Azospirillum brasilense: one gene and its partner. The protein of the gene in region 1 interacts with the protein of each later gene in a pairwise test. Links are inferred from orthologs where the notes say so. Each region holds a gene or a part of one and is shown on either strand. Other genes may lie near its edges.

Evidence for each region.
Region 2: the proteins of D3869_RS14085 (region 1) and D3869_RS09665 interact in binary tests that used the Escherichia coli proteins (3 or more experiments, as listed by UniProt). The link is inferred for Azospirillum brasilense from one-to-one orthologs.

Annotation. Positions count from the first base shown.
Region 1 is NZ_CP032346.1:13,262-19,987, forward strand. What follows is about bases 1,954-4,838. They hold D3869_RS14085 (ABC-F family ATP-binding cassette domain-containing protein), read right to left. Parts: upstream 4,402-4,838; coding sequence 2,506-4,401; downstream 1,954-2,505. Other genes in these bases: D3869_RS14080 (exopolysaccharide biosynthesis protein), read right to left, coding at 1,954-2,509; ndk (nucleoside-diphosphate kinase), read left to right, coding at 4,604-4,838. Outside these bases: D3869_RS14065 (YicC/YloC family endoribonuclease), read right to left, coding at 1-154; D3869_RS14070 (SDR family NAD(P)-dependent oxidoreductase), read left to right, coding at 279-1,040; D3869_RS14075 (class I SAM-dependent methyltransferase), read right to left, coding at 1,050-1,562; more of D3869_RS14080, read right to left, coding at 1,808-1,953; more of ndk, read left to right, coding at 4,839-5,026; D3869_RS14095 (hypothetical protein), read left to right, coding at 5,221-5,700; D3869_RS14100 (aa3-type cytochrome c oxidase subunit IV), read right to left, coding at 5,743-5,892; purN (phosphoribosylglycinamide formyltransferase), read right to left, coding at 5,993-6,661; purM (phosphoribosylformylglycinamidine cyclo-ligase), read right to left, coding at 6,649-6,726. UniProt on the Escherichia coli protein: Genetic data indicate it may be involved in ribosome assembly or function.
Region 2 is NZ_CP032345.1:1,998,209-2,005,507, forward strand. The notes cover bases 2,210-5,667. They hold D3869_RS09665 (2-oxoglutarate dehydrogenase E1 component), read right to left. Parts: upstream 5,335-5,667; coding sequence 2,410-5,334; downstream 2,210-2,409. Other genes in these bases: odhB (2-oxoglutarate dehydrogenase complex dihydrolipoyllysine-residue succinyltransferase), read right to left, coding at 2,210-2,367; sucD (succinate--CoA ligase subunit alpha), read right to left, coding at 5,482-5,667. Also shown: D3869_RS09655 (ATP-binding protein), read left to right, coding at 1-989; more of odhB, read right to left, coding at 1,117-2,209; more of sucD, read right to left, coding at 5,668-6,357; sucC (ADP-forming succinate--CoA ligase subunit beta), read right to left, coding at 6,359-7,299. UniProt on the Escherichia coli protein: E1 component of the 2-oxoglutarate dehydrogenase (OGDH) complex which catalyzes the decarboxylation of 2-oxoglutarate, the first step in the conversion of 2-oxoglutarate to succinyl-CoA and CO(2).

The DNA of each region.
Region 1 (6,726 bases):
GCTTGGGGATCTCGGCGCGGGCGGCGGCCTCCAGCGTGTCGAAGCCGGCGGGCTGGCGGCAGCGGATGTCGAGGTTGCGCCCGTTGACGCTCTTCACCTCGAAGGTCCAACTGTAGCCGTCGGCATGCCCGTCCACGCGTGCGAAACCGGTCATGCTGGAAACGGCGGAGCGTTGGGCGGGCAAAGCGGCCTCGACGAGTATTTGTGGGATCGGGAGGCTCACGTTATAGCGTCGGGCGGCCAAGGCAACAAGCGTCAGGGACAAGGGGGAAAGGGGCATGCGCGATCCGCGCTCGATCGTCATCACCGGGGCGTCCAGCGGCATCGGGGAGGAATTGGCCCTGGCCTACGCCGTCCCCGGCGTCGCGCTAGCCCTGAGCGGGCGCGACTCCGCAAGGCTGGACGCGGTGGCGGAGCGCTGCCGCGCCGCCGGGGCGGCGGTGGAAACGGCGCTGGTCGACGCGGCGGACCGCGCGGCGATGGCGGGGTGGCTGAGCGCGCTGGACGCCCGCGCGCCGGTCGATCTGGTCATCGCCAACGCCGGAATCTCCGCCGGGACCGGGGGCGGGGTGGAGAGCGCCGAGCAGGCGCGGCGCATCTTCCAGGTGAATGTGGACGGCGTGCTGAACAGCGTCCACCCGCTCTTGCCCGGCATGCAGGCGCGGCGGCGCGGGCAGATCGCCCTGATGGCTTCGCTGGCCGGCTTCCGCGGCATGCCCGGCGCGCCCGCCTATTGCGCCAGCAAGGCGGCGGTGCGGGTCTACGGCGAGTCGCTGCGCGGCGATCTGGCGGGGCAGGGGATCGGCGTGACGGTGATCTGTCCGGGCTTCGTGAAAAGCCGGATGACCGCGGTGAACCGCTTCCCCATGCCCTTCCTGATGGAGACGGACCGCGCCGCCCAAGTCATCAAGAGCGGGCTGGCCCGCAACCGGGCGCGCATCGCCTTCCCCTGGCCGATGGCCGCCGCCGTGTGGCTGATGGCGGCTCTGCCGGTGGGACTGACGGATGTCCTGCTGCGGCAGGCGCCGCGCAAGGAATGAGAAGGGAAATCAGGGCTTGGCTTTCCAATAGCCCCAGACGGAGGCCGGCGGGACGTTCAGCGGGGTGAAGCCCAGCCGCTTGCCCTTGACGCCCAGCGCGCGCTGGTTCAGCGGCGACACGAGGCCGTAGGTGTAGAGAACGAAGCGCCCGCCCTCGGGCAGGATGCGGAAACAGGCCTCGACGACCTCTTTCTGGGCGCGCATCGGCAGGTTCAGCATGGGGATGCCGATGACCACCGTGCCGACCTTGCCGACCAGCTCCGGACCGAGGATGTCGGCGGCCTTGCGGCAGTCGTCATGGACGACGTTGACGTCCGGGTAGTGCCCGCGCAGGAAGCGCGACAGGTGGTCGTCGATCTCGAAGGTGAAGATGCGGTTGCCCGGGATGCCGCGCTGGAGCAGGGCCTTGGTGATGGCGCCGGTGCCGCCGCCGAACTCCACGACGACCTGATCCGGCCCGCACAGCACCTGCTCGCCGATCAGCCGGCAGAGCGCGCCCGAGGATGGTGTAACGGAACCCATGGAAAGGGGATTTGCCAACCAACGCTGGAAGAAAAGCCACGCGGCCGGCGGCGTCTTGCCGCTTTTCTGCTTCTCCGCGACGGTGATTTCCGTTGGTGTCATGATCGGCCTTTCGCCGTTGGCTGTTGAGCGTTTTACCCCGGGGCTAAACAAGCTGGAGCCTCGGGGGGTCCCGAACCTAACAATCCCTGAGCGCACTTATGTCGCATCCGGGGTTCCCCCGCAACCGGCCGCAGCGGCGGGAGCTATGCCATAAACGCGGGATATGACGTGACGGCCAGTAGGGTCTGGCCGGCATAGGACAGGCCGCTGGCGACCAGCGCGAAGAAGACCAGACCCGCCACGGTGAGGGCGAGGCTGACCGCGACGGCGGCCCCGTCGCGCTCGATCAGGCCCAGCGACAGCAGGACCAGGGCGAAGCCGGGCAGCCAGCCGGTCAGCGGCAGTGGCACTACGCAGGTCAGCGACAGCAGAAGGACCAGCACGCCGAACCAGCGCTCCCCGTCGATGCTGGCGAAGCGGCTGTGGCGCGGCTTCAGCATCCTCTCGATGGCGGTCAGCCGCGGCATCGCCTTGTCGATCATCCGCGCGGCGAGGGAGCGGCTGACCGAGCGGCGCAGGATCCAGCCGGGCAGGGCGGCGCCGCGCTTGCCGAAGGCCATCTGGGCGGAGAAGAGAAGGATCGGCAGGTCGAACAGGCAGGACACGCCTAGCGGCACCGGCGCGATGGTCGGCAGCGACAGGGCCAGCAGGATGGTTCCCAGCGAGCGGTCGCCCAGCGCCTGGATCAGGTCGCCCAGCGACACCCGCCCCTCCGGCAGGTTGGCGCGGAAGGCCGCCAGGACGTCGGAGGTCCGCTCTTCCCCATGGTCCTGCCGCCCGCGACGGGCGGCGGTCGCGGGGAGCGAGCCCGCTCCGGTGAAGGCCACGTTGCGCGGCACGCTCATACGCCGGCCTCCGCCGCCGCCGACTCATAGGCTTCGAGATGGTCCAGCCACGCCTCCTCGGCGGCGGACAGCTTCTTGTCCACGACGCCGAGGTCGATTTGCAGCTTCTGCAGCTTGTCGCTGGGACCGCTGTAGAGGGCGGGATCGGCCAGCTTCGCCTCGATCTTGCGCTTCTCCTCGGTCAGCTTGTTGACCTGCGACTCCGCGTCGGTGGCCTTCTTCTTCAGCGGGGCCAGGGTGGCGCGGGCTTCCGCCGCTGCGCGGCGCTGGTCCTTGCGGCTGGCCCCGGCGTCCGCCGGCTCGCCGCCCTTCGCGGCGGCGCGCTCGGCCCGCGCGCGGTCGAGCAGGAAGCGGCGGTAGTCGTCGAGGTCGCCGTCGTAGGGCTGCACCGTGCCGTCGGCCACCAGCAGCAGCCGGTCGGCGGTCAGCTCGATCAGGTGCGGGTCGTGGCTGATGAGGATGACGGCGCCCTCGAACCCGTTGATCGCCTCGATCAGCGCCTCGCGGCTGTCCACGTCGAGGTGGTTGGTCGGTTCGTCCAGCATCAGGATGTGCGGCGTCTCGCGGCTCATCAGCGCCAGCAGCAGCCGGGCCTTCTCGCCGCCGGACAGGTCGGCGATGCGGGTCTCCGCCTTGCTCTGCTGGAAGCCGAAGCGGCCAAGATGGGCGCGCACCTTCTCCTCCGGCGCCAGCGGCATGATGCGCTGGGTCTGCTGGATCGGGGTCAGCGACAGGTCCAGCTCGTCCTGCTGGTGCTGGGCGAAATAGCCGACGCGCAGCTTGGTTGGGCGCTTCACCTCGCCGGCCATCGCCTCCAGCCGTCCGGCCAGCAGCTTCACCAGCGTCGATTTGCCGTTGCCGTTGGCGCCGAGCAGGGCGATGCGGTCGTCCATGTCGATGCGCAGGTTGACGCGGCGCAGGATGGCGCGGTCGCCGTAGCCGATGGTCACCCCGTCCAGCGCGATCAGCGGCGGCGCCATCTCGTCCGGCTGGGGGAAGTTGAAGACGACCTCGGCGTCGTCCTCCATCAGCGTGATGGTCTCCAGCTTCTCCAGGGCCTTCAGCCGGCTCTGCGCCTGCCGGGCCTTGGTCGCCTTGTAGCGGAAGCGTTCGACGAAGGCCATCATGTGCTTGCGCTTGGCCTCCTGCTTGGTCGCCATGGCCTGCAACCGCTCCATGTTGGCGCGGCGCTGCTTGAGGAACTGGTCGTAGTTGCCGGCGTAGGTCACCAGCTTGCCCTGGTCCACATGGATGGTCGTCGTGGGGACCGAGTTCAAGAGGTCGCGGTCGTGGCTGACCAGCAGGATCGTGTGGGGGTAGTTCTTGAGGTACCCCTCAAGCCAGATCGTCGCCTCCAGGTCGAGGTGGTTGGTCGGCTCGTCGAGCAGCAGCAGGTCGGGCCGGGCGAACAGCACGCCGGCCAGCGCCACGCGCATCCGCCAGCCGCCCGAGAAGTCGGAGCAGGGCCGCGCCTGCGCGTCGGCGTCGAACCCCAGGCCGGAAAGCACCTGGGCGGCGCGCGACGGCGCCGAATGCGCCTCGATGTCGGCCAGCCGGGCGTGGATCTCGCCGATGCGCATGGGGTCGGTGGCCGTCTCGGCCTCGGCCAGCAGGGCGGTGCGCTCCGTGTCGGCGGCCAGGACGGCGTCGATCAGGGTGGTGGCGCCGCTCGGGGCCTCCTGCGCCACCATGCCGATCTTGGTGCCGGTGGGCACGCCGATGGCTCCGGCGTCCGTCTGGAGCTGGCCGGCGATGAGCTTGAGGAGGGTGGATTTCCCGGTGCCGTTGCGGCCGACCAGCGCCACGCGGTGGCCCTTCGACACGACCGCGGTGGCGCGGTCGAACAGCACACGTCCGCCGTAGCGGAACGTCAGGTCGTTGATGTGCAGCATATCGGCGCCGGTTTACCACGGGGAAACCGCGATTTGAAGCGGGACCCGCGGGGCAACCCTTCATGGCAGCCGCGCGAAGCAACGCGAAGCGGCCTCACGAACCGGTTGCCGTGGCGGAAAAGCGCCTATATAACCCCGCGCAATCGGCGCCCCGGCCAAACCAGCGGCGCCCATAACGCATTTCCAGCAGGAGCCCACCGCCATGGCCGTCGAACGCACCCTCTCGATCATCAAGCCCGATGCCACCCGCCGCAACCTGACCGGCAAGATCAATGCCAAGTTCGAGGACGGCGGCCTGCGCATCGTCGCGCAGAAGCGCGTCCAGCTGTCCAAGGCCCAGGCCGAGCAGTTCTACGGCGTGCATCGCGAGCGTCCGTTCTTCAACGACCTCGTCTCCTTCATGATCTCCGGCCCGGTCGTGCTCCAGGTCCTGGAAGGCGAGAACGCCATCGCCCGCAACCGCGAGATCATGGGCGCCACCAACCCGGCCAACGCCGCCGAGGGCACCATCCGCAAGGAGTTCGCCGAGTCGATCGAGGCCAACTCGGTGCACGGTTCGGACGCTCCGGAGACCGCCGCCCAGGAGATCGCCTTCTTCTTCGCCGGCATCGAGCTGGTGGGCTGATCGCGGCTCGTCCGCTTCGCAGCCTTGCGCGAAGGGCCGTCCCGACCGGGGCGGCCCTTTTCGATTCAGGGACGATTCAGAGCCGATTCAGGGCCGCCCGCCCGCAACTTGTCGCCCGCGCCGGGTCACGGCGTCGTGGACAGGCGTGGCGAAGTCGAGTATTCGGGGATTCTACCGCTAGGAGTACCCCCGCCATGGAAAATCCGGACGTCAAGCCGATCGTCGCGGCCCTGCTGGAACCGCTGCCGCCCCTCGTGAAGGGCAGGAACGACCTGAGCGATCCGGGCGTGGTGGAACTGCTGGTGCGCGGCTATGTCGACCAGTGCCTGGCGGCCTTCCAGGAGGTGCTGCGCGGCAACGTCGAGCAGGACGCGGCCATCGACGCCATCAACGCGCAGGCGACGGCCCTGAACGCGGTGTTCCTGGGGACCAGCGGCTTCGACACGGTGATCGTCCATCCCTGGAACTCCGCCGACCAGCTCGGCCAGTTCCTTCAGGATACGGTGGGGCTGGATTTCCCGGCGGAGGATTGCGTGCGCGCCTCGCTGATCCACCTCGCGACCCACGTCATGCACGCCATCCAGGGCGGCACCGAGGCATGGGAGCAGCAGGTGGACGCGCTGGTCGGCGAAATGCGCGACCTGCTGCTCGGCCGCCTGCCGGACGGGGCGTAAGCGCCCCGCCACGGTTTTCCGGTTGGTCGCCCGACAGGTCCGTCAGGCCAGGAAGATCGCCATGAAGACCAGCACGGCGATCACGCCCGCGGTCGCCAGCGTCAAGAAGCGGGTGAAGGCGTGCCAGCCCGCCTCGTGGCGGCGAACGACATCCTCGCTGACCGGATTGTGGCCGTGTTCCGTAACCGCCATCGCCCTCTGCCTCCCCTGTTATGGTTCCGGCGGAGAATGTGGGGAGCGCGGACGGTTGCGGCAAGGGTCCCGCTTGGCCAAAGGCCCCGCTCGGGACGGCTCAGGCCGGCGGGTTGATGAGCGTCGGCAGGTCCGCCGCCGGGCCTGACAGGGTCACCCGGCCGTCCTCGACATGGGCGCGGCCCTCGGCGATCAGGCGCAGCGCCTGGGGATAAAGCCGATGTTCGGCCTCCAGCACGCGGGCGGACAGCCGGTCGGCGTCGTCGCCGGGCTGCACCGGAACCGCGGCCTGGGCGATGATCGGCCCCTCGTCCATCTCCGCGCGCACGTAATGCACGGTGCAGCCGTGGAAGCGCACCCCGGCGTCCAGCGCCCGCTGGTGCGTGTCCAGCCCCTTGAAAGAGGGCAGGAGCGACGGGTGAATGTTGATCATCCGGTCGTGCCAGCGCTCGACGAACCAGGGCGACAGCAGCCGCATGAAGCCGGCCAGACAGACCAGCTCGACGCCCGCCTCGCGCAGGCGCGCGTCCATGGCTTCCTCGAAGGCGCGCTTGTCGCCGGGGAAGTCGCGGTGGCTGACCACGGCGACCGGAATCCCGGCGGCGGCGGCGCGCTCCAACCCGTAGGCATCGGCCTTGTTGGAGAGCACCAGCGCGATCTCCGCCGGAAAGCCCGGGGCGGCGCAGGCGTCGATCAGCGCCTGCAGATTGCTGCCGCGCCCGGAAATCAGGACTCCGACCTTCAGGGTGTCGGGCGTCAGGCCGACCATGCCGTGTCCATGCCGGTGACGGTGACGCGGGCGTCGCCGTCCTTGACCGCGTGGACGGTGCCGAC
Region 2 (7,299 bases), on another replicon or contig:
GGCCGAACGCCGGCTCGCGCATCATCGGCAACGATCGCGAGGTCCTGGCGCTGCGCCGCGACGGCAGCACCTTCCCGATAAATCTGGCGGTCAGCGCGTTGCGGCTGGGCGGACCGGACGGAGAGGGTGGTCCGGGCGATGCCGGCGGCGCGGTGCGGCGCGTCTTCGTCGGCGTCATCCGCGACGTCACCAAGCGCCGGCAGCAGGAGGCCGAACTGCTCGCCTCCAAGAGTCAGGCGGAGATGGCCAACCGCGCCAAGTCCGAGTTCCTGGCCAACATGAGCCACGAGCTGCGCACGCCGCTGAACGCCATCATCGGCTTCTCGGAAATCCTCGACAGCGAATTCTTCGGCGCGTTGAACGAGCGCCAGAAGTCCTGCGCCAAGGACATCCACGACAGCGGCAAGCATCTGCTGGACATCGTGAACGCCGTGCTCGACATGTCGAAGATCGAGGCGGGCCGCTACGAACTGTCCGAAGAGGTGATCGACCCCTGCGAGGCGGTGGCCCAGTGCCTGACCATGGTCCGCGACCGCGCCGCCGACAATGGGGTGGACCTGCGCAACGGCGTGTCCGGCGGCCTTCCCGCCGTCTGGGTGGACCGCCGCGCCTTCAAGCAGGTGCTGCTGAACCTGCTGTCCAACGCGGTGAAGTTCACGCCCGACGGCGGCAGCGTCACTCTGGCCGCCCGCGTCGAGGAGGACGGCGCCCTTGCCCTCTCGGTGGCCGACACCGGCATCGGCATCCCGAAGGAATTCATGGAGCATCTGTTCCAGCCCTTCCGGCAGGCCGACAACTCGGCCAGCCGCCAGTTCGAGGGCACCGGGCTGGGGCTGTCGATCTCCAAGAACTTCATGGAGCTGCACGGCGGCTCTTTGACTTGCGACAGCACGCTCGGCGCTGGGACTACCATGACCCTGCGCCTGCCCGCCGAGCGGGTGATGAAGCCGGAGGACACCGCCGTGAGGATCGCGGCGGCGCTGGTGTGATGGACGTTCGACGGTGTGACGGCAAAAAATAAGGCGCCTTGCGGCGCCTTTCTTCAGGTTCCGGAGGCTTTCGTCCCCGGCGTTCGGGTGCGGGAGGACACGGCCTCCCGCAGTCCCTTCATGCTTCTCAGACGTCCAGCAGCAGGCGCCGCGGGTCCTCGATGTTTTCCTTGATGCGGACGAGGAAGGTCACCGCCTCCTTGCCGTCGATGATGCGGTGGTCGTAGGACAGGGCCAGATACATCATCGGGCGGATCTCGATCTTCCCGTTCACGACGACCGGACGCTCCTGGGTCTTGTGCATGCCCAGGATGGCCGACTGCGGCGGGTTGATGATCGGGGTGGACATCAGCGAGCCGTAGACGCCGCCGTTGGAGATCGTGAAGGTGCCGCCGGTCAGCTCGTCCATCGACAGCTTGCCGTCGCGGCCCTTCTTGCCCAGCTCGCCGATCTTGCCCTCGATCTGGGCGAAGCCGAGCTTGTCGGCGTCGCGGACGATCGGAACCACCAGACCCTGCGGCGTGCCGACGGCGACGCCGATGTCGTAATAGTTCTTATAGACGAGGTCGGTGCCGTCGATCTCGGCGTTGACCGCCGGGATTTCCTTCAGCGCCTGGATGGCCGCCTTCACGAAGAAGGACATGAAGCCGAGACGCACCTTGTGGCGCTTCTCGAAGAAGTCCTTGTACTCGTTGCGCAGCGCCATGACGTTGGTCATGTCCACCTCGTTGAAGGTGGTCAGCATGGCGGCGCTGTTCTGGGCCTCCTTCAGACGCTCGGCGATGCGCTGGCGCAGACGGGTCATGCGGACCCGCTCCTCCTGCGCGGCGCGCGGACGGTCGCCCGCGGTGCCGGCGGTCCACTGGTACTTCTGCGGCGCGGCGGCCGGAGCGGCGGCGGGGGCCGCGGCCGGCTTGGCGGCGTGGTCGATCACGTCGCCCTTGGTGATGCGCCCGTCCTTGCCCGTGCCGGCGATCTGCGCGGCGTCGAGGCCCTTCTCGGCGACCAGCTTGCGGGCGGCCGGGCCGGCGTCGGCCAGGGCGGCGTTGCCCGCCGGGGCCGGAGCGGCGGCCGGGGCAGCCGCCGGAGCCGGAGCGGCGACGGGAGCGGCGGCCTTGGCCGGGGCGGCCACGGCGGCGCCGGCCTCGCCCAGCACGCCCAGCAGGGCGCCGACGCCGACGTTGGCGCCGTCGGCGGCGACGATCTCCGCCAGCGTGCCGGCGGTCGGGGCGTTCACCTCAAGCGTGACCTTGTCGGTCTCCAGCTCGACCAGCGCCTCGTCGGCGGCGACCGCGTCGCCGACCTTCTTCAGCCAGCGGGCAACGGTCGCCTCGGAGACGGACTCGCCCAGGGTGGGGACCTTGATTTCGGTAGCCATAAGTTCCTCTCGTACTTTCTTGTTCTACGCCTGGGCGTCGAGTCAGCGGATGACGAGCGCGTCTTCCAGAAGCTTCGCCTGCTCCTGGTTGTGACGCTTGAGCAGGCCGGTGGCCGGCGACGCGGAGGCCGGACGGCCGACGTAGCTGGGGCGCGAGGCCTTGTGCTCGATCGAGGTGAGGGCGCCTTCCAGACGGCGGTCGACGAAGGCCCAGTAGCCCTGGTTCTCCGGCTCCTCCTGGCACCACACCACCTCGGCGTTCGGGTAGCGGGCGAACTCCTCGGTCAGGGCGGAGCGGGGGAACGGGTAGAGCTGCTCCAGCCGGACCAGCGCCACGTCCTTGATGCCGCGCGCGGTGCGCTCCTGCAGCAGGTCGTAATAGACCTTGCCGGTGCAGACCACGATGCGGCGGATCTGATCGTTCGGCAGCAGGTCGGTCGCCGTCTCGCCGAGCACGCGGCGGAAGTTCGTGCCCTCGGCCAGCTCCGACAGGCTGGAGATGCACAGCTTGTGGCGCAGCAGCGACTTCGGCGTGAACAGCACCAGCGGCTTGCGGAAGGGGCGGCGCATCTGGCGGCGGAAGGCGTGGAACAGGTTCGCCGGGGTCGTCAGGTTGCAGATCTGCCAGTTGTCCTCGGCGGACATCTGCAGGAAGCGTTCCGGACGGGCCGAGGAGTGCTCCGGACCCTGGCCCTCGTAGCCGTGCGGCAGCAGCAGCACGAGGCCGGACATGCGCAGCCACTTCGATTCGCCCGACGAGAGGAACTGGTCGATGATGGTCTGGGCGGTGTTGGCGAAGTCGCCGAACTGGGCTTCCCACAGGGTCAGGCTGTGCGGCTCGGCCAGCGAGTAGCCGTATTCGAAGCCGACGACCGCGGCCTCGGACAGCGGGCTGTCATGGACCTCGAACGGGCCCTGGTCGGGGCGCAGGTGGTTCAGCGGGATGTACTTGTTCTCGTTGTTCTGGTCGTACATCACCGCGTGGCGGTGCGAGAAGGTGCCGCGGCCCGAGTCCTGGCCCGACAGGCGGACGCCGTTGCCCTCGACCAGCAGCGTGCCGTAGGCCAGCGCTTCGGCGGTCGCCCAGTCGATGCCCTCGCCGGTCTCCAGCGACTTCTTCTTGGCCTCAAGCTGGCGGGCGATCTTCGAGTTGATCGCGAAGTCCTTCGGATACTCGCAGAGCTTGTTGCCGACCTCGCGCAGCACGTCGATCGCCACGCCGGTGTTGCCCTTGCGCTCGTCGTCGGTCTTCGCGGCCTCCAGGCCCGACCACTTGCCTTCCAGCCAGTCGGCCTTGTTCGGCTTGAAGGAGTTGGCGGCCTCGAACTCACCCTCCAGCTTCTTCATGAAGTCCTGGATCATCTGATCGGACTCGGCCTGGGTGAGGACGTTCTCCTCGACGAGCTGCTTGCCGTACAGCTCCCGCGTGGTCCCGTGGGCGCGGATCTTCTTGTACATCAGCGGCTGGGTGAAGCCCGGCTCGTCGCCCTCGTTGTGGCCGTGGCGGCGGTAGCAGACCATGTCGATCACCACGTCCCGCTTGAACTTCTGGCGGAACTCGGCGGCGATGCGGCTGATGTGGACGACGGACTCGGGGTCATCGCCGTTGACGTGGAAGATCGGCGCCTGGACCATCTTCGCCATGTCCGAGCAGTAGACGCCGGACCGCGAATAGGTCGGGTTCGTGGTGAAGCCGATCTGGTTGTTGATGATGAAGTGCACGGTGCCGCCGGTGCGGTAGCCGCGCAGCTCCGACAGGCCCAGCGTCTCGGCCACGATGCCCTGGCCGGCGAAGGCGGCGTCGCCGTGGATCAGCACGCCCATGACCTGCTCGCGCTCCAGGTCGTTGCGCTGCGCCTGCTTGGCGCGCACCTTGCCCAGCACGACCGGGTTGACCCATTCCAGGTGGGACGGGTTGGCGGTCAGCGACAGGTGGACGATGTTGCCGTTGAAGTCGCGGTCCGACGAGGTGCCGAGATGGTACTTCACGTCGCCCGAGCCCTGGACGTCCTGCGGGCTGGACGGGTTGCCCTGGAACTCCGAGAAGACCGCGGCGAAGGGCTTGCCCATGAAGTTGGTCAGCACGTTCAGACGGCCGCGGTGGGCCATGCCGACGACGACTTCCTTGAGGCCGAGCTGGCCGCCGCGCTTCAGGATCTGCTCCAGCGCGGGGATCATCGACTCGCCGCCCTCAAGGCCGAAGCGCTTGGTGCCGGTGTACTTGAGCTGCAGGAACTTCTCGAAGCCCTCGGCGGCGATCAGGCGCTCGTAGATGGCGCGCTTGCCGTTCACCGTGAAGTCGGTGTGGTTGCGCCCGCCCTCGATGCGCTCCTGGATCCAGGCCTTCTCTTCCGGGTCCTGGATGTGCATGAACTCGACGCCGATGTTCCCGCAGTAGGTCTTCTGCAGGATCTCCAGGATCTGGCGCAGCGACGCCGTCTCCAGGCCCAGCGAGTAGTTCAGGAAAATCGGCCGGTCCATGTCGCCCGGGCCGAAGCCGTAGGTCGCCGGATCGAGTTCCGGGTGCGGCTCGCGCTTCTCAAGACCCAGCGGGTCGAAATGCGCGTTCATGTGGCCGCGCACGCGGTAGACGCGGATGAGCATCAGCGCGCGGATGCTGTCGAGCGTCGCGGCGCGCAGCTGCTGGTGGCTGATGCCGCCATAGACCTGCTGGGCGTGGGCGACGAGGCCGGCGTTGCCGTTGGTGGCGGCCGGGGCGCCGACGCTTTCCAGCGAGGCGGCGATGGGGTCGAGCGCGCCGTTGGCGAGCGTGCCCTCCTCCAGGCTCCAGGACGGGCCGTTCAGCTCGTTCAGGACGGCGCGGGAGTCGTCGTCCAGCTCCCTGAAGAAGCCGTTCCAGCTCGAATCCACCGAGGAGGGGTCCTTCAGGAAGCGCGCGTACAACTCCGCGACATATTCGGCGTTCGAGCCGAACAGGAACGAGGTCTTCTCCAGATTAGCGGACATATGTTTGCCTCGGGCGTTTGCCCGGTTCCCTCAGAGAGTTTTTTTGCTTGTCGCGGGGCTCCGGGCGGCCCCGGATCTCCGGGAGGAGACACGGGGCCGCCGGTCCTTCGGCAATGGGCGGGAATATGGGGTCCCGCCCACGCTTTATCAGCCCTTGAAGACCTTGAGCATGGTGGAACCCAGGCTCGCGGGGCTGTCGGCGACGGCGATGCCGACGGACTTCATGAACTCGATCTTGAAGTCGGCGGTGTCGTTGCCGCCGGAGATCACCGCGCCGGCGTGGCCCATGCGGCGGCCCGGAGGCGCGGTGCGCCCGGCGATGAAGCCGACGACCGGCTTCTTGGTCCCGGAGTCGCGGATGAACTCCGCGCCCTTGACCTCGGCGTCGCCGCCGATCTCGCCGATCATGATGATGCCCTCGGTCTCCGGGTCCTTCAGGAACAGCTCCAGGCTGTCCACGAAGTTCGTCCCGTTGACCGGGTCGCCGCCGATGCCGATGCAGGTCGTCTGGCCCAGCCCCGCCGCGGTGGTCTGCGCCACCGCCTCGTAGGTCAGCGTGCCCGAGCGCGAGACGATGCCGATCTTGCCGCGCTTGTGGATGTGGCCCGGCATGATGCCGATCTTGCACTCGTCGGGCGTGATGATGCCCGGGCAGTTCGGCCCGATCAGCCGGGTCTTGGAGTTGCCCAGCGCGCGCTTGACGCGCACCATGTCGAGCACCGGGATGCCCTCGGTGATGCACACCACCAGCGGGATCTCGGCGTCGATCGCCTCCAGGATGGCGTCGGCCGCGAAGGGCGGCGGCACGTAGATGACGCTGGCGTTGGCGCCGGTCTTCTCGACCGCGTCGGCCACCGTGTCGAAGACCGGCAGGTCGAGGTGCTTGGTGCCGCCCTTGCCCGGGGTGACGCCGCCGACCATCTTGGTGCCGTAGGCGATCGCCTGCTCGGAATGGAAGGTGCCCTGGGCGCCGGTGAAGCCCTGGCAGATCACCTTCGTGTTCTTATCGACGAGAACAGCCATCTTACGCGGCCTCCTTCACGGCCTTGACCACCTTCTCGGCGGCGTCGGCGAGGTTGTCGGCCGACAGGATCGGCAGACCGGACTCGCTGAGGATCTTCTTGCCCAGCTCGACGTTCGTGCCTTCCAGACGCACGACCAGCGGAACGTGCAGGTGCACCTCGCGGGCGGCCGCGACGACGCCTTCGGCGATGACGTCGCAGCGCATGATGCCGCCGAAGATGTTGACCAGGATGCCTTCGACGTTCGGGTCGGAGAGGATCAGCTTGAAGGCCGCGGTGACGCGCTCCTTGGTGGCGCCGCCGCCGACGTCGAGGAAGTTGGCCGGCTCACCGCCGTACAGCTTGATGATGTCCATGGTCGCCATCGCCAGACCGGCGCCGTTGACCATGCAGCCGATGTTGCCGTCCAGCTTGACGTAGTTGAGGCTGTGCTTGGCCGCCTCGATCTCGGCCGGGTCTTCCTCGGCCTCGTCGCGCAGCTCCTCGACGTCCTTGTGGCGGAACAGGGCGTTGTCGTCGAAGCTCATCTTGGCGTCGAGCGCCAGGATGTCACCCGAGCCGGTGACGATCAGCGGGTTGATCTCGACGATCGCGCAATCCAGGTCCACGAAGGCCTGATAGGCGGCCTGGATGAACTTGGCGGCGGCGGAGACCTGCTTGCCCTCGAGGCCGAGCGCGAAGGCGACCTTGCGGGTGTGGTAGCCCTGGATGCCGGTGGCCGGGTCGATGGCGACCTTGACGATCTTCTCCGGCGTGTTGTGGGCGACCTCCTCGATCTCCATGCCGCCTTCGGTCGAGGCGATGATGGTGACGCGGCCCGAGGCGCGGTCGGTCAGCAGGCCGAGATACAGCTCGCGCTTGATGTCGGCGCCTTCCTCGACGTAGAGGCGCTTGACCTCGCGGCCGTCCGGACCGGTCTGCTTGGTGACCAGCACGTGGTTCA